Regions from separate parts of the Rhizobium sp. WSM409 genome, predicted to be linked through region 2. Evidence: riboswitches for the same ligand, from Rfam matches in the RefSeq annotation. Region 2 holds a riboswitch; the other holds the start of a gene.

Region 1 (9,185 bases), on a different replicon from region 2:
TGGGAGGAAAGGCGCAGTGCTTTTTTGCCGAGATCGAAATCGCGGCGTGCAAGTTCGGAAAACTGGCCGAAACTGCGGAAGAGCGGCCAGGGGCCGGCATCGAGATGCTGAACGCGGCCGCCTTCCTGGTCGGTGAAGACAGGCGCGTCGTCGCGGCCGACGGCTTCGCGGAAGCGGTCGATCAGGCGCCTCGTCTGCTCCGGCTCGCGCTGATTGCGCCGGCCGACGAAGAGGCCGAGCGGATTGGTTTCGCGAAAGAGGGCGAATTCATCATCCGAAATAGTGGGATTCGGAAGGCCGACGAAAAGGGCGAGCGGGGTCGAGGACAATTCTGTAACTCCGGGATCAGATGGTCATTTCGGCGTGCTTCTCAGCATGCCTTCGTAGATGCCCTTGTCGGGGGCGGGGATGATGGTTGCACCTGCGGTCCTGGCGTAGAAATCGACCGGGCCGGCATCGCCGATGAAGGCATAGGCGTGGCCGAGCGTCTTCATGGTCTGAAGGCAGGCGGAAAAGAGGGCGAGCCCGATGCCCTTGCCGCGGGCGTCGGGATCGACGCCGGTCGGGCCGAAGAAGCCGCGCGCCGTCGTGTCATAGCAGGCAAAGCCCAGGAGCTTGCCGTTTTCGACTGATATCAGGCAGGCAACGGGCTGGCGGGAGAAGGCGACCGCGACTTCGCTTGCCCAGTTCTCGCTGAACCGTTCGCGAACCCAGCTGACGATAAGATGCAGTTCCGGGGGGAGGGCCGGACGGATGGAGACGCCGACATCGCCGGCCTTCTGTTTCAGGTCGGCGAGCTCAGTGGAATATAGGCTCACAAGCAGGTCTGGCACCCGTCACTCCTCCAGTTATTCCGTTATTGCGGAACATATCCCCTTTTAGTGTCATAGACTTGGCTATCTGGCCGGGCTTGTCAACAAGGTTTTTCAAACGGCCAAAGGCGCGACCCGCCGCCGCCCTCCGCGGTTTCGACGCAAAGTAGGTGCCGGACACAAAAACGGCCCGGGAAGGCCGGGCCGTTGTCGATTGGCGGAATATTGGTGGAACGAGCGCCTATTCGCCGTCTTCCCAAAGCGCATGAAAATGCTGCACCGGGCCGTGGCCGGAGCCGACGCTTAGGTGTCCTGATGCCGCGACCGCGCCGGCGAGATACTCCTTGGCGATGGCGACGGCCTCTTGCGCCGAGGCGCCCTTGGCGAGCTCGGCCGTCAGGGCGCTGGAGAGCGTACAGCCGGTGCCATGGGTGTTCTTGGTCGGCACGCGCCTGGCTTCGAACCAGTGCAGGCCGGCGGCAGTGGCAAGCACGTCAGGGCTCTCGTCGCTGTCGAGATGGCCGCCCTTGACCAGCACTGCGGCCGGTCCAAGCGCCCGCAAGCGCTCGGCCTGCGCCGCCATCTCCGCCCGGTTTGTCGCGACCGGCTGGTGCAGTAGGGCGGCGGCTTCGGGCAGGTTCGGGGTCAGCAGCGTGGCAAGCGGCAGCAGCCGGCGGGTCAGTACGTCGACCGCTTCGGGCGCGAGCAGAGCGGCTCCACCCTTGGCGATCATGACCGGGTCGATAACGATCGGAATGTCGCGGTGGTCAGTCAGCGCACCGGCAACGGCTTCGGCGATGCCAGCATTGGCGATCATGCCGATCTTGACGGCGTCGACGCGGACATCGGCAAAGACGGCATTGATCTGGTCGGCGACGAATTGCGGCGGCACCAGATGCACGCCGCTGACGCCTTGCGTGTTCTGCGCCGTCAGCGCGGTCAGCACCGCCATGCCGTAGACGCCGCGGGCGGAAAAAGCCTTGAGATCCGCCTGGATGCCGGCGCCGCCGGAGGGATCGGAGCCGGCGATCGAGAGAACGTTGCGGATCATGCGCGGGCCTTTCGGATTTCTGCAGCGATGCGGCGCGTGGCCGCTTCGGGGTCGGGCGTGCCGCAGATGGCGGAGACAACGGCAAGCCCGCTGGCGCCGGCGGCGAACACCTGGGCGACATGATCCGCCTTGAGCCCGCCGATAGCGACGGACGGCACCGGCGAGGCCTTCACCAGCCTTGCAAGGCCGTCAAAGCCGATCGGCTGCTTGTGGTCGGCCTTGGTCGGCGTCGCAAACACTGGCCCGACGCCCGTGTAGTCGACGAGATCAGGGTCGACCGCGTTCGCAAGCGCCTCGCTCTCGACCGACAGGCCAAGGATCATGTCGGGGCCGATCATCGTCCGCGCTCTCATCGCATCCATGTCCTCCTGGCCGATATGCAACCCGTCAGCGCCGATGGCGATGGCCGCCTCGACATCGTCGTTGACGATGAGGAGGGCGCCGGTTCCATCCAATGCCTGTTTCAGGGCGCGGCCGGTCTCGATCATCCCGATGGTGCCGGCATGTTTGACGCGCAGTTGCACCATGGTGGCGCCGCCGGCAATGGCAAGGCGCGCAGTTTCGACCATGCCGATCCCGGCGCAAAGATCGGGGTCGAGGACGAGATAGAGCGAAAGGTCGAAAGCCTTCATGCCGCTGATATCCTTGCCCTGGCGTCAAGCGTTTCGGCGTCGAGCGCGGCCAGCGCATCGAGGAAGCGCCAGGAGAAGGAGCCGGGCCCGGCCGCTCCAAGTGCGGCCTCCTCGCCGGCGATGGCGAAGGTTGCAAGTGCCGCAACCGTCGCGCCGAAGATATCCTCAGGTGCCGTCGCGGCAAAGGCGCCGACGAGGCAGGTGAGCGAGCAGCCGAGCGCTGTGACCTGCGGCATCAAGGCCGATCCGCCTTCGATGCGCACGGCCCGCTCGCCGTCGGTGACGAAATCAACCGCGCCGGTAACGGCAACGACCGCCCGCTGCCGCTCAGCGAGCCATCGCGCCGAACCTTCCGCCTGTTCGACCGGGTCGCGGCTGTCGACGCCCTGGCCGCGGCTCTCTCCGCCGGCCAGCGCTATAATTTCGGAAGCGTTGCCGCGGATGATGGTCGGACGCAGCGCCAGGAGGTCGGCGACGGCGTTACGGCGGAAAGCCGTCGCATAATGCGCGACCGGATCGAGCACCCAGGGTTTGCCGGCGGATGTCGCCGCCTTCGCCGCTGCCTGCATGCCGTCGATCCATTGCGTCGACAGCGTGCCGATATTGATGGTCAGCGCACTGGCGATCCCGGCGAACTCGCCGGCTTCTTCAGCGGCATGCACCATGGCGGGCGAGGCGCCTGATGCAAGCAGAACATTTGCGGCAATGTTCATGGCGACGTAATTGGTGATGCACTGAACGAGCGGCGGCTTCTCGCGCATCGCCTTCAGCATCGCTCCGGGTGTGGTCTTGGTCTGCATATGGCCCCTTTCAGGCGGGGGCGGGCACGGGGCGGTTCGTGCGGGCGATGCCGCGACCCCGAGCGACTCCCTCCGCCGGCATTATCCGGTTCAGGTTCGAAGGGTGCTTCTCAGCCCGTCTGTCGACGGGCGCCCCTGTCTCTCATCGCGCTCTTTTTCGCAGAGAACGGGGCTGATGTCACCCCGAAAATGACAATCCTGCGACCGACGCGGCGCGCGTCTCTTTTACGAAACGCGGTCAGCCGACGAGGCGCTCCTCGTCGACATTTTAGTCAGTCTCAAACCTTCAATCACGCATGCGCTTCCTTGCCGCGATAGACCTCCGGATCGGGGATCGGAACCGCGGCGATCAGCGCGCGGGTGTAGTCATCTCTCGGGTTTTCGAAGATATCCCGCCGTGTGCCGGTTTCGATGATGTGGCCGGCGCGCATGACGGCGACGTTGTGCGACATGCGCTCGACCACCGCCATGTCGTGGGAGATGAAGAGATAGGCGAGCCCCATCGTTTCCTGCAGTTCGAGCAGCAGGTCGAGCACCCGGGCGCGAACGGAGACGTCAAGCGCCGCGACGCTTTCGTCGGCGACGATCAGCTTCGGCTCCAGCGCTAGCGCCCGGGCAATGCAGATGCGCTGGCGCTGGCCGCCTGAAAATTCGTGTGGATAGCGCGTCGCTGCATCAGGCGTCAGGCCGACCCGGCGCAACAGTTCGGCGACGCGGTCCTGCCGTTCACCGTGGTTGCCGATGCCGTGGATGAGCATCGGTTCGCCGATCGCCTTGCCGACGGCCATGCGCGGGTCGAGCGAGGCATAGGGATCCTGGAAGATCATCTGCGCCGAGCGGCGCACGGGGCGCATTTCGCGCTGGCTGAGGCCGGCGATATTGCGCCCGTCGATCAGCACGTTGCCCTGGAAGGGGATGAGACCGAGCACGGCCTTGCCCGTCGTCGATTTGCCGGAGCCGCTTTCGCCGACGAGGCCGAGCGTTTCACCCGGAAGGATATCGAAGGAAACGCCATCGACGGCTGCGACCGGCGGCTTGCCCTTGAAAAACCGGCTTGCGGCATTGCCATAGGTGACGGTGAGGTCGCGCACGTTCAGCACCGGCGTGCGGTCCGGATGCAGTGTCTCGACGGCGCGCTGGGTGATGCGCGGCGGACGGTCGGTGCCGGCAAGCGCGCCGAGCCGCGGGACGGCGGCCAGCAATTGCTGCGTATAAGCCTCCTTCGGCCGCTGGAAGATGGCGAGCGCCGTTCCCTGCTCGACGATCCTGCCGTTCTGCATGATGACGACGCGGTCGGCCATTTCGGCGACGACGCCCATGTCGTGAGTGATGAGGATGATCGAGGCGCCGAATTCGCGCTTCAACTGACGCATCAGCTTGAGGATTTGCGCCTGCACGGTGACGTCGAGCGCCGTCGTCGGCTCGTCGGCGATCAGCACCTTCGGCCGGCAGGAGAGCGCCATGGCGATCATCACCCGCTGGCGCATGCCGCCGGAAAGCTCGTGCGGATATTGCTTCAGCCGCCGGGCCGGCTCGGTGATCTGCACGGCATCGAGCATCTTCAGCGCCACCGCCTCGGCATTGTCGCTGCCCTGGTGCGCGCGGATTGCTTCGGTCAGCTGGTTGCCGACCGACATGACCGGGTTGAGCGAGGTCATCGGTTCCTGGAACACTATGGCGATATCGCCGCCACGGACGCTGCGCATCGCCCGGTCGGAAAGCGTGAGCAGGTCGCGCTCGCCAAGCAGCACGCTGCCGGAGGCGACCCGCAGCGAGGCTTTCGGCAAGAGCCCCATGATCGACAGCGAGGTGACCGATTTGCCGGAGCCGGATTCGCCGGCAATGCAGAGCGTTTCGCCGCTTGCAAGCGCGAAGCTGACATCCTGCAGCACCGGCTTGCGGCCTTCGGGTGTGCGGGCATCGACGCTCAGATTGCGAAGGCTGAGCACCGGTTCTGCGGCGGGCATGGCGTCGTTCACGCGAACACGATCCTCGGGAAGTAGAAGGAAACCACCCAGTTCGGCTGGTCGACGATCTCGCTGATGCGCAGATCGCCGCAGACCGAGCAGAGCAGATAGGCATCGATGGCGCTCATGCCATGTTCGGCGCCGAGAAGATCGATCATGCGCATGACGCTTTCGCGCGCCCCGGTCATCAGGTCAGGGCCGATGCCTGTCGTGACCTCGTAGCCGGCGCCGTCGAGATGGCGGGTGACCGGTTCGGTCGTAGTGAAGCGCGGTGTCTGGAGCTTGGCGTCCTTGACGAGCTCGATCGTCGCTTCGACGTTCATCTGGCTTTCGATCGCCGTGCCGCAGACTTCGCCATCGCCCTGGGCGGCATGGGTATCACCGATCGAAAACAGCGCGCCGTCGACCTCGACAGGCAGGTAGAGCGTCACCCCGGCCGTCAAGTCGCGGATGTCCATGTTGCCGCCGACGCGACGTGGGGGAACGACGGAGTGGGTGCCGGGCTCGGCAGGCGCGACGCCGATCGTGCCGGCGAAGGGCTTCAGCGGCACGCGACCGCCCGGGCCGTAAAGGGCGGGCACCATACTGTTGGCGTCATAAGACCAGACGTGCAGCGCCGGATCCTTGAACTGGTCGGCAAGCAGGCCGAAGCCTGGAATGTTGGCCGTCCAGCCGATGCCCGACGGAATGAACTTGCGTAGCGTCACCTTCAGCGCATCGCCGGGCTCTGCGCCTTCGATATAGACCGGGCCGGAGACCGGGTTGATCTTGCCGAAATCAAGCGCGTTCAGCGTTTCGAGCGTCGCGTCGCTTCCGAGCTGGCCACCTGATGAATCCATGCATTCGAAGTGGATCGTCTCGCCAGGCTTGGCGACGACGGCGGGGGCGAAATCCTTGTTCCAGCCGAAATTATGCTGGGCGCGGTGGATGGTATGGGTGCAGGCGATGCACATGTCATGTCTCCCTCAATTTTATGACGCCTTCCCGGCCGGGACCGGGAAGGCTTTGTTTCTTCAGGGCTTATTGCTTGACGTAGATCGCGTCGTAATTGATGACGCGGGTCGGATCGATGTAGATGTTGTCAGCACCGCCCATACGCAGCGACTTGGCGACGACGCGGCGTTCGTTGATGACGGGGATCCACGGCGCATCGGCCATGATGTCTGTGAAGATCTTGCCCCAGGCGGCGGTGCGCTCGGCCGCCTTTGCCGGATCGGACATGGAGTCGGCGGCAACGGCGCGCTTGTCGAGATCGGCGTTGCAGTACCATGACCAGTTCCAGCCGCCCGGAACCGCGCCGGCGCAGCCGAGGATCGGGCCGTAGAAGTTGGACGGGTCCGGGAAGTCGGCGATCCAGGCCATGCCGCCCGACCAGATCATCGGCGCTTCGCCTTCCGTGCCGCCCGCCGAGATGACGTTTGCCTGGGCCAGCGCCCGGACTTCGGCCTTGACACCGACGGCGGCCAGATCCTGCTGGATCGCCTGGGCGATGCGCGGCTGCGGGTCGGTATTGGTGGAGTAGAGCACGGTCTCGAAGCCGTCGGGATAGCCGGCTTCGGCAAGCAGCGCCTTGGCTTTCGCCACGTCATAGGCATAGCCGGTGAAGGCCTTGTCGTAGCCCGGCATCAGCGGCGGCAGCGGCTGGTTGGCCGGCGTTGCGCGGCCGTTGAGGATGCGGGTGATGCGATCCTTGTTGATCACCATGTTCAACGCCTGGCGAACCTTGACATTGTCGAAGGGCTTTACCTTGGTGTTCAGCGTGATGTAGCCGGTGTGCAGCTGTTCGCCGTCGACGATCATCTGCGCGCCGTCTGCCGAATTCTTGATTTCGAGGAACTTTGCCGGCGGAATGCCGTCGCCGGCAATATCGACCTCGCCCTTCTGCAGGCGCAAGAGCGCCACCAGCGGCTCCTGGCCGACCTCGACCTTGAAGCTGTCGATATAGGGAACGCCCTTGACGAAATAATCCTTGTTGCGCTCGAAAACGAGCTGCTGGCCGATCGTCCAGTCCTTCAGGATGAAGGTGCCGGAGCCGACCGGCTTCTTGCCGAAGTCGCCGGCGGCGGCCTCGACGGCTTCCTTCGGCACGACCGAGGCGAAGTTGATCGCAAGCACGTGCAGGAAGGTGGCGTCGGGGCGCGAGAGGTTGAAGATGACGGTGCTGTCATCGGGCGTCTCGATGCCGGAGAGCGTCGTCGTCTTGCCGGCGGTTTCATCCTCGAAGCCCTTGATCGCGCCGAAGAAGCCGGCGCCGGGGCCTTGAGTCTTCGGGTCGACGGCGCGTTCGATCGAATATTTCACGTCGGAGGCGACGAGTTCGCGGCCGTTCGAGAACTTCACGCCCTTGTGCAGCTTGAAGGTATAGGTCATGCCGTCGGGCGAAACGGTGAAGCTTTCGGCAAGCGAGGGAACCGGGTTCGGCGTGCCGGGCGTATAGTCCATCAGGCGGGAATAGAGGCTCTTGATCATCGACCAGTTGACCCAGTCGTAGCCGATCGCCGGGTCGAGCGTGGTGATGTCGTCCTTGTAGGTGACGACGATATCGCCGCCCTGCTTGGGCGTTTCATCAGCCATGACGGACAATGGAGCGAGCGCCACCATCGTTGCCATGGTCGTCTGTTGCATCCAGCGTTTGAACATCTTGGTTCCCCTTCTTTGGTTGCTGTCAGCGTGTGCGGATGCGCGGATCGATGACCGGCGCGACGAGATCGGCAAGCAGGTTGCCGATGATGATGGCAAGTGCCGAGGTCAGCGTGACGCCCATGATGATCGGGATGTCGACTTGCTGGATCGCCTGCCAGGCGAGCTGGCCGATGCCGGGCCAGCCATAGACCGCCTCGACCACGACCACGCCGCCCATGAACTGACCGATATCGATGCCGATCATGGCGATGATGGGCAGTACGGCGTTGGGCAATGCGTGGCGCAGGATGACTCGCTTCGAGGAAAGGCCCTTGGCGCGCGCCGTGCGGACATAATCCTGGTTTAGCACGTCGATCATCGACGAGCGGACCATGCGGGCGTACCAGCCGGCGCCGCAGATGCCGAGTGTTACGGCAGGCAGGACGAGATGCGAGAAGCTGCCATAGCCACTCATCGGAAACCAGCCGAGCGTTGCCGCCAGCAGGTAGAGCAGCAGAAGCGCAACGAGGAACTGCGGCGCCGAGGTGCCGACAAAGGAGGCCATCATCACCAGTCGGTCGACGAAGCCGCCGCGGCGCACGGCGGCGATGGTGCCGAGCGTCAGGCCGAGCACCACCTCGACGAAGATGCCGGCAAGCATCAGCGTCAGTGTTGCCGGCAGGCGCGCGGCGATCAGCGTCCAGACATCGGTCTTCTGCGCATAGGAGCGGCCGAGATTGCCGTGCAGCAGATTGCCGAGATAGGTGCCGAACTGGACCAGCAGCGGCTGGTCGAGGCCGAGTTCATGGCGGATGTTGGCGACCGTCTGGGCGGTGGCGCTGCGGCCGGCGATCATGCGGGCCGGGTCGGCCGGAAGGGCGTAGAGCAGCACGAAGGTGATCGCCGCGACACCGAGCAGGATCAGAGCCGCCTGCGCCAGCCTGCGGAGCATGAGTGATGCCATCAGCCCCTCCCGCGCTGGGTCGGGTCGAGAATGTCGCGCAGCGCGTCGCCCACCAGATTGAAGGAAAGTGCCGTCAGAAGGATGATCGCGCCGGGAATGAAGACCAGCCAGGGGGCGGCCTGAAAATAGCTTTGGCTCTCGAAGATGATGTTGCCCCAGGAGGGCTGCGGTGGCTGGACGCCGACGCCGAGGAAGGAGAGTGTGGCCTCGAGCAGCACGGTGGTGGCGATGCCGAGCGTCCCCCAGACGATTGCCGTCGGCATGAGGTGCGGCAGGATATGCATGAAGAGCACACGCATATGGCCGGCGCCGAGCGAGCGTTCGGCCATGATGAAAT
Region 2 (9,185 bases):
GGTTTTCAAGCATGCTCAGCACCTGCAGCGAATTCCGCGAGACGATCGAGAAGGTCACGCCGGGGTGCCGCTCCTGAAAGGGCGTGGTGATGCGCGACAGCATGGCAAGCGCGGTCGGAATGGCGGCGAGGCGAATGTGGCCGGAAAGGCCGCGGCGCGCGGCGCGCATCTCCTCGCGCATGGTGCGGGCATCGCCGACGATGCGCCGGGCCCATTCGAGCACACGCTGCCCCTCCGGCGTCAGCCCCTGGAACCGCGAGCCGCGCTGCACCAGCATGACGCCGAGCTGATCCTCGAGCTGCCGGATGGCGGCCGAAAGCGTAGGCTGCGAGATCCCGCACTCCTCCGCGGCGCGGCCAAAATGCTTTTCATTGGCAAGGGCGATGAAGAATTCCAGCTTGTCGATCATCCGGTCTCCCGATCCGGCATGACATCATCCGGGTCAGTTCATCTTTGACGCAGCAGCCGTGCTCTGCAAGGGCGATCTCTAGATCAGGATGATTTTAGGCCCGATCGGCCTAAAATCTGAATCCTGATCTAAATCAAAGAAATAGAGCATGATGTCGTCCGTAAACCGCGCACACTTTTCGGCATCATGCTCTAACTGTTTTCTGCAACCGGAAAAAGATCGAACAGCGATTCGAGGAAGGCAAGCACGCTGACATTGCCGATGCTGTAATAGACCAGCCTGCCCTGGCGGCGCGTATGGACCAGGCCTTCTAGCCTTAACCGCGCCAGCTGCTGCGAGACCATTGCCTGCTGGATGCCGAGGATATTTTCGATCTCACCCACCGTCCGCTCCTCGTTCGCCAATATGCAGAGGATCAGAAGTCGGGTCTGGTGCGCTAACGCTTTCAGCAGATCGCTCGCTTCGTGGGCTTTTCCAGCGAGTGTGTGCAATTCCTGGCCGGTCATCCCCGGCTCGGGTTTGGGCAACGGCATTCGGTATCTCGGAAGGTAGGCAATGAGGTAGATCAGCACAATAGCATATTCGCACAAGCGAATTGGTCAAAAGTGATGAAATGTCAAAAAAAGTCCAAACAAATCAGCAGATAAGCTGACCTCCATTGATCTCGATCACCTGTCCGGTGATGTAGCCCGAGAGCGAGGGAGCCGCCAGGAATAGGTAGGCCGGAGCACAATCCTCCGCCGTGCCGAGCCGCTGCAGGGGGATGGATTTTCTCGTCTGCTCCAGCTTTTCGCGCGAGGAATAGCGCTCATGGAAATCCGTCTCGATCGTGCCTGGCGACACGCAATTGACGCGGATTCCGTCCGGTGCAAGCTCACGGGCAAGCGCCTTGGAATAGGTCGCAACGAAGGCTTTCGAAGCCGAATAGATCGAGGAACCGGGGCTGCCGCCGGTCAGCGCCGAAATCGAAACCGTGTTGACGATGGCAGCGCCCTCGGCCGCCTTCAATGCCGGCAGCAGCGCCCGCGTCAGCGCCACCACCGATGTCTGGTTGAGCCGCACGACCGCCTCATATTCTGCGTCGGTGAGTGTGGCGGCGGGAAAACGACCAAGCATGGTGCCGGCATTGTTGACGAGCACATCGACCTTATCGAAGAAGGCGAGAGTATCCTCGGCAAATTGCGCTGCGCCACCGACTGCAGAGAAATCGGCATTAAGCAGCAGCGCCCGTCTTTCGGATTCAGCCGTCAGCAGGAAATCCGGCAGGTCGCGTCCCGGCTTGCGCCCGGTATGGACGATCACCTTCGCGCCGCAGTCCAGGAACTGCCGGGCCACTTCAAGGCCGATGCCGCGGCCGGCGCCGGTCACCACAACATTGCGATTTTCGAACAGTCTGGGATGGAACACGAAGCCGTCCTCCTCGCGGACAGTGCCGCCGGTTGTGTCATTCGCCCTTAACATATGAGCGCGCCGACCGAAAGGAAGGCGCGCATCGATCTTTCCGGAAAGACGTACCTTCCGGCGGAAGACTAGTTTTCGGCCTCCAGAAGTCGCGCGCCCGGCCCTTCCTTGCCGAGCCGGTCACAGGGATTGCGCAACGGACAGCTTTCGATCGACAGGCAGCCGCAGCCGATGCAGCCGGTCAGACGGTCGCGCAGCAGGCTAAGCCGCCTGATTCGCGCGTCGAGATCATCCTTCCACAGCGCCGACAGCGTCTGCCAGTCGGCCACGGTCGGCGTGCGTCCCTGCGGCAGGGACTCGAACGCCGCCTGGATTTCCAAAAGCGGAATGCCGACACGCTGCGCCACCTTGATGATGCCGAGCCGGCGAAGCACATCGCGCCCATAGCGCCGCTGATTGCCGCGGGAGCGGATGCTCGAGATCAGCCCCTTGGTCTCGTAAAAATGCAGCGCCGAGACGGCCAGGCCGCTGCGCGCCGCCACTTCGCCGACCGTCAGGAGCTTGCCGAGCGGCGCTGCCGGAATTGTATCCATCGCCTCTTGACCTCAAGATTAGTTGAGGTTTTATAACCCTTGCTCCTGCAATCGTAAAGTCCAATCGCAACAAGGAGCGACGCATGCAAACACCAACCAGGCTGGCTGTCATCTACGGAAGCACGAGAGAGGGCCGCATCTGCGACCGGGTGGTCAAATGGCTGACGCAGGAGCTCCTCCGCTTCCCGCAGTTTGATATCGACATCATCGACCCGCTCGACTTCGCGCTGCCGGCCAACCGCGATGTGACGCACCTAGAAGTCGACAGGCTCGCCGGACGGCTTGGCATGGCCGACGCCTTCATCATCGTCACGCCGGAATATAATCACAGCTTCACCGCCCCGTTGAAATCGATCATCGATTTCTTCTTCGAGCCCTGGCAGGGCAAGCCGGTCGCCTTCGTTTCCTATGGCGGCATATCCGGCGGCCTGCGCGCCGTCGAACAGCTGCGGCTGGTCTTCGCCGAACTGCACGCCGTCACCATCCGTGATTCGGTCAGCTTTGCCGCACCTTGGAACCGCTTCGATCCAGACGGACGACTCGATAATCCCGCCGATGGAATGCGTTTGCTCGATCGGATGATGGCGAGGCTGGAATGGTGGACGCAGGCGCTCGTCACCGCCCGCAGCAATCGTCCCTATGCCGACATAGAGCGCCGCGCGTCTTTTCAGACACGCTAAGGACGCTCTATCACTTTGAATCTGCTCATAATCCTTTCCGAAAATCGATTCCGATTTTCGGGGTTATGCGCTAGCCGCCTGAGCCAGAAAGCTCCGGTTCCGTTCCCGGCAGGTACGGAACCATTGGGAACACCCGGGCAGATCCTCCGCCCGGGTGTTTTCCGTCACATCCGGTTCATTCCGACCGCACGGACGGGTTCGCAATTTTGCGGTTGCGGGGAGAAAACCCCGGTGATAGTTTCCGCGCAAATAACAGGGGGGCTCCGTATTGCCGGGGCTGAGATGTGAGGCGCAAGCCTCTGGACCCTTCAAAGCTGATCTGGGTAATGCCAGCGGAGCGAGGTTCAGATGTTCTCAGGCGCACAAGTGTCACTCTATCCGATGTCCGACAATTTCGTCGGCATCATTCTCGATGCCGTCACGGCGCTCGATCCCTATCGCGACCGGCTGCGCATCGAGACCGATGACATTTCCACACTGCTGGTCGGCCCGCCTGACATTCTCTTCGCCGCCATGCACGACCTTTTCGTCGCTGCCGCAAAGACCGGCGAGCATTGCGTGCTGTCCGCTGCGATTTCACGCGGCTGCCCCGGCGAGCCCGACGACGCCATCTGCGGCGTCAACCCCTCCCTCGGCCAGGCGGAGCCGCTTGCCGAGCGTATAACAGCCGCACTTGCCGCGGTTGAAACCACCGCCGAGACCGGACAGCCGACCGCTGCGCAATTCTCGCTCTACGTCATGGGAACCGGTACCCATATGGACGAGATCTACGGCTGCATCGACTTCCTGAAGCGCTCCGGCACCTTCGACCGTGCCAAGAATTTCTGCACCAGGCTCTCTGGCGACGCCGGCGCGGTCTTCTCCACCATTCGTGAGGCCTTCCTTCGCTTCGGCGACCCCGAGGGACATGTGACGCTCGACATCACAGTGTCCGCCAATACAGCGCCGCGCGTCTTTTCAGACGCGCCAAGGACGCTGTAACACTTTAAATTGCTGCATATTTTATCCTTAAATCGATTCCGAATTCAGGAATTATGCAGTGCCCGACGAAAGCCTGAAACGAACGCTGATGACACTGCCACAACCATCGGATTCGCGCCTTGCCGCGCTCCGCGCCGCTCTCTACCGGGGCATACCCGCCTTGCTCGCCGGCTGCGTTTTTTTGGCGGCATGGGAACTCTATGTCGATCTCTCCGGCATCAAACCGTCCATCCTGCCGGCGCCTTCGCGCATCGTCATGCAGGGCTGGCTGAACCGCGAGGGACTGATTGCCAATACCTGGCCGACGCTCGGCGCGACACTCGGTGGTTTCGCCCTGTCGCTGGCCTTCGCCTTCGCCGCCTCGATCCTCATGGATTTCGTGCCCTTCATGCGCCGGGCATTGCTGCCGGTCTTCATCGCCAGCCAGACCCTGCCGCTGGTGGCGATCGCCCCCCTCGTCGTCCTTTGGTTCGGCTTCGGCCTGTTGCCGAAGATCCTGCTGGTGGCGCTCGTCACCTTCTTCCCGCTGCTCGTCGCCTTGCTGCAGGGCTATGAATCGACTGACCGCGACATCGCCGAATTGCTGTATTCGATGAAGGCGAGCCGCTGGCGCATTTTCCGTCTGGCACGGCTTCCCTCCTCGCTGCCCTATTTCTTCGCCGGCCTGCGGATCTCGATCACCTATGCCGTCGTCGGCGCGATCTTTGCCGAATATGCCGGTGCCGCCCGCGGCCTCGGCATCTATATCCTCAACGCCAAGAACAACTTCCGTCCCGATCTCGTGCTCGCCGCCGTCATCGTCAGCGCCGTGCTGACACTCTGCCTCTTCGGGTTGACGCTGATGATCCAGCGCCTCGTTATGCCCTGGCAGCCATCCGGGGAGCAGCGCCGATGAGCGATGCAATGGTTGAACTCAGCAACATCTCGAAGTCCTTCGATGGCATGAAGGTGCTGGACGACATTTCACTCGCTGTCGCAAGCGGCGAGTTCGTTTCGATCGTTGGCCCATCCGGCTCCGGAAAATCGACGGTGCTGCGACTGCTGACCCAGGCGCTTCGGCCCGATTCCGGCACCATGCTTTTCAAAGGCGCGCCGCTGGAACAGGCGCCGCATTCCTTCGCCTTCATGCCGCAACGCGATGCGCTGATGCCCTGGCGCCGGATCATCGACAATGCAGCACTCGGTCTCGAAGTGAAAGGCATGAGCCGTCGCGCGGCCCGCGCCGCTGTCGCGCCGCTGTTCGAGCGCTTCGGCCTTGCAGGCTTCGAGCAACACTATCCCTCCGCGCTGTCAGGCGGCATGCGCCAGCGCGCCGCGCTGCTGCGCACCGTCGTCCAGACCCAGGACATGCTGCTGCTCGACGAGCCTTTCGGCGCCCTCGACGCGCTGACGCGTACGCAGATCCAGGAATGGCTGCAGGGCATGTGGACCGAGCACCGCTGGACGGCGCTGCTGATCACCCATGATGTTCGCGAGGCCGTGTTCCTCTCCGACCGGATCTACGTGCTTTCGGCCCGTCCAGCGCGTATCATCCGTGAATTCCGCGTTCCCCTGCCCCGTCCGAGAAGCATCGCCGATCTCGGCTCGCCGGCGGCCCAGGCGATCGAAACCGAAATCCTGCAAACCCTGCTTCATCCGCTAGAACAGGATGATTTTAGGTCGGTCGGCCTAAAATCTGAATCCTGTTCTAATTTAAAGAGTTAGAGCATGATGTCGTCCGAAAACGCTCACACTTTTCGGCATCATGCTCTAGAGACCTGAGGAGGTCACCATGCTGCTTCTCACCCGTCGCCAGACGATCTTCGCCGCCATCGCGGCAAGCGTCGCCGGCCGCACTGCCTTTGCCCAATCGGCGCCCGCAAAGGTTCGCATCGCGCTCGACTGGACGCCCAACACCAACCATATCGGCATCTATGTCGCCAAGGCGAAGGGCTTCTATGCCGATGCCGGGCTCGATGTCGAGATTCTTCCCTTCACCGATACCAGCGCCGGAACGCTGGTGTCGAACGGCGTTGCCGATTTCGGCATCAGCAGCGAGATCGAGACGCTGACGCAGCGCGCTGGCGGCGGTGACGTGAAGATGGTCTACGGCGTCGTCCAGACGGAAACCGCACGCCTGATCTTCAAGGGCGGACGCGACGACATCAAGAGCCCGAAAGACCTCGACGGCAAGACCTATGGCGGCTTTGGTGGCACCTGGGAGAGCGCGCTGATCTCCGCGATGATCCGCAATGACGGCGGCAAAGGCGACGTCAAGACCGTCACCCTCGGCACCTCCGCTTACGAGGCGCTGGACAATGGCTCGATCGATTTCACGCTGGAGATCTACACCTGGGAAGGCATCGCTGCCGAACTGGAAAACCGGAAGATCGGCCGCTTCCACTATTCCGATTATGGCATTCCCGACGAGCAGACGACGGTCATCGTCTCCAGCGACGCCTATCTCTCCGCAAGTCGGGACCACGCCCGCGCCTTCATCCAGGCGACACGAAAGGGTTATGCCTACTCCGTCGACCATCCCGACGAAGCCTGCGACCTGTTGATCTCTGGAAGCAACGGCGCACTGATGAATACGGAACTGGTAAAGGCTTCTCAGAAGGCATTGATCGAGGGCCACTTCCTGAAATCCGAGGCCGGTGTGATCGGTAAGCTCGACCCGGCAAAGGCCGAGGCCCTGGGTGGCTTCCTGATCGAGAATGATATTCTGGTCGATGCGAATGGCGCCGCACTCAAGGAGAAGCCGGACTTCTCCACCTATTATACCAACGAACTTCTCGACTGAGCCCAACGCCTGCCTTGCCCGTCGTGACTTTCCGCTGCAAAGTCCGAGACCCCGGAGCATGATGTCGTCCGAAAACCGCTCACACTTTTCGGCATCATGCTCTGGGCAGGGCGGGGGATAAGATGCGACAACAGGAGAGACTGGCCGGAGCGGACTTTCTGCGCGCGACGGCCTGTCTGCTGGTGCTCGCCCACCACTTCGCGCTGCGGCTGGATATGCGCAGAATCCCCGAGGAACTCGGACCGGCCGCAAATATCCTCCGCTTCGGCAATTTCGGCGTCGCCATCTTCTTCGTGCTCAGCGGCTTTCTTCTTGCCCATCCCTTCTGGCGCGCGCTCGACGCGGCCAGCGACATGCCGAGCCTGCGGCATTACACGATACGCAGGATGGCGCGCATCACTCCGGGCTTCTGGTTCGCCGCCACCGTCGGCTTCGCCCTCAGCCTGACGCTGCTGGCTCTGCCGCTGACGCCTGAGCTTGTGCTCCGCTACGTCTCCGGGCTGCTGTTCATGAGCCAATGGCATTGGCGCACCTTGTTTCCTGTCGAAGCCGACGGGCCGCTCTGGTCCATTCCCTTCGAGGTCACCAGCTATGTGCTCCTGCCGGTCTGCTTTCTCGTGCTGTTTCGTTTGCCTTTCCTGAGGCAGCGCCCGTTGCTTGCCCGCTTCGCCTGGCTTTGCGTCATCACCGGCGTACTCCTCGCCCATGTGCTGATCCTGACCTTCCTTCCGCTCGACGACATCGGACGCGGCTGGCAGTATGGCCTGCAGGGCGGGGCGAAGGAGTGGATGCCGAGATATAACCCGATCGGCTTCTTCGCCGTCTTCGCGCTCGGCGCGCTTGCCGCCGGCGTCGAGGTCATGCTGCCAAGAAGGCGCTCCTCCTGGTTCGATGCCGCAGCGCTCCTCGCCCTCGCCATTGCCGCCTACCGCCTCGTCATATCGCCCGGCGGCTCCGCCGAAGCCTACGGCTGGCTCGAAATCCCCTACGGTTTTCCGGTCTTTCCACTGGCAGTCGCAACGGCGCTCGTCTCGCTCAGCCATTCACAACGCCTAGGCGTGCTGCTTGACAACGCTCCTGTCCGCTACATCGCAAGGATCTCCTTCGGCATCTATATCTGGCAGGAGATCATCCTGATATTGATCCAGAGGCTCGACCCGGGTTCGTTCGGCGTTTCCTCGGAAAATGTCGTCACTGGCTGGCTGCAGTCATGCGGATTGGCGGCAGCGCTCATCCTTCTGGTCGCAACCCTCAGCTACGCGCTGCTGGAAAAGCCGGCGATCCATTTCGGAAGCCGGCTGACATCTCGTCAACCCAATCGGGCTACTCCTTTCAAAGTATAAATTTCCCGTAAACGCAACTACAGGCGTTAAGGTTAACGCGGAATACTCCCATTTTTGGCGTCTTTAGGGTTATCAAATTCTTATTTATCCCGATGACAAACGATACGTGACCATGTATTTGTCTCCCTGCTGTTCAGTATCGCATCTAAACTTGTGGACCTTGCGTAATGAATGCTTTTACTTCGAAGACGAATCCACGCTTCGATCCGTCTCAGCGTCAGGACAAAACCAAGACCCTGGTTATAGCGAACTCCAACATTCGCCAGCCGGATAGCTTTTCCCTTATCGAAAGAAAGATGGCTGTGCGGCTGGGCGTGAAGCGGTTGATCGACATCGTCGCCTCAGTCAGCGCCCTCATCGTGCTGGCGCCGCTTTTTCTGGTAATCGCTCTTTTCATCAAACTCGACGATGGCGGTCCGGTGTTTTTCCGCCAGATCCGCTGGGGGCTGAACGGCCGGAAGATCATGGTCTTCAAGTTCCGGTCGATGCGTGCGGAAGCTTGCGATCCGAGCGGCATTCAACAGACCGTCAAGGGCGACAGCCGGGTGACAGGCATCGGCTCGGTGCTCCGCAAGACCAATATCGACGAGCTGCCGCAGCTTTTCAACGTTCTCAGGGGTGAGATGTCGTTGGTCGGCCCGCGCTGCCACGCCATCAATATGCGGGCAGCCGGTCGGCTCTACGAGGAACTGGTGCCGGACTACCACCACCGCCACATCATGCGCCCCGGCATCACCGGCCTTGCGCAGACGCGCGGCTGGCGCGGCCCGACGGCGCGGCCCCTGGCAGCCCGCGCTCGCATCGCCTGCGATATCTATTATGTCAGGAATTTCAGCCTGCTACTCGACCTGAAGATCCTGTTCAAGACGGTCGTCATCGAGCTGCGCGGTGGAACCGGCTTCTGAGACGAAGCCGGCATCACTACCAGAGGTAGGCCGCCCTGCAGCGTCACGCGTCTTATCAGACGCGCAAAGGTCGCATTAGCCCTTTGAATTG

Evidence for each region. A riboswitch is a leader RNA that binds a small molecule or an ion and turns the genes downstream of it on or off. The one in region 2 is predicted to bind thiamine pyrophosphate.
Region 1: another riboswitch for thiamine pyrophosphate. It lies ahead of thiM (hydroxyethylthiazole kinase); the one in region 2 lies ahead of AC25BC_RS19930 (YkoF family thiamine/hydroxymethylpyrimidine-binding protein).

What each region holds. Positions count from the first base shown of each region.
Region 1 is NZ_JBYGKP010000003.1:477,826-487,010, forward strand. Features, by position in the region: gene AC25BC_RS29920 (glycoside hydrolase family 3 N-terminal domain-containing protein) at 1-329, opposite strand, end outside; gene AC25BC_RS29925 (GNAT family N-acetyltransferase) at 354-833, opposite strand; gene thiD (bifunctional hydroxymethylpyrimidine kinase/phosphomethylpyrimidine kinase) at 1,054-1,863, opposite strand; gene thiE (thiamine phosphate synthase) at 1,860-2,495, opposite strand; gene thiM (hydroxyethylthiazole kinase) at 2,492-3,295, opposite strand; TPP riboswitch at 3,346-3,442, opposite strand; gene AC25BC_RS29945 (ABC transporter ATP-binding protein) at 3,586-5,274, opposite strand; gene AC25BC_RS29950 (acetamidase/formamidase family protein) at 5,271-6,215, opposite strand; gene AC25BC_RS29955 (ABC transporter substrate-binding protein) at 6,283-7,902, opposite strand; gene AC25BC_RS29960 (ABC transporter permease) at 7,928-8,848, opposite strand; gene AC25BC_RS29965 (ABC transporter permease) at 8,848-9,185, opposite strand, start outside.
Region 2 is NZ_CM172794.1:4,042,119-4,051,303, forward strand. Features, by position in the region: gene AC25BC_RS19905 (LysR family transcriptional regulator) at 1-409, opposite strand, end outside; gene AC25BC_RS19910 (ArsR/SmtB family transcription factor) at 601-942, opposite strand; gene AC25BC_RS19915 (SDR family NAD(P)-dependent oxidoreductase) at 1,046-1,816, opposite strand; gene soxR (redox-sensitive transcriptional activator SoxR) at 1,939-2,403, opposite strand; gene AC25BC_RS19925 (NADPH-dependent FMN reductase) at 2,487-3,083, shown strand; TPP riboswitch at 3,328-3,441, shown strand; gene AC25BC_RS19930 (YkoF family thiamine/hydroxymethylpyrimidine-binding protein) at 3,432-4,064, shown strand; gene AC25BC_RS19935 (ABC transporter permease) at 4,153-4,959, shown strand; gene AC25BC_RS19940 (ABC transporter ATP-binding protein) at 4,956-5,768, shown strand; gene AC25BC_RS19945 (ABC transporter substrate-binding protein) at 5,836-6,846, shown strand; gene AC25BC_RS19950 (acyltransferase family protein) at 6,969-8,189, shown strand; gene AC25BC_RS19955 (sugar transferase) at 8,357-9,094, shown strand.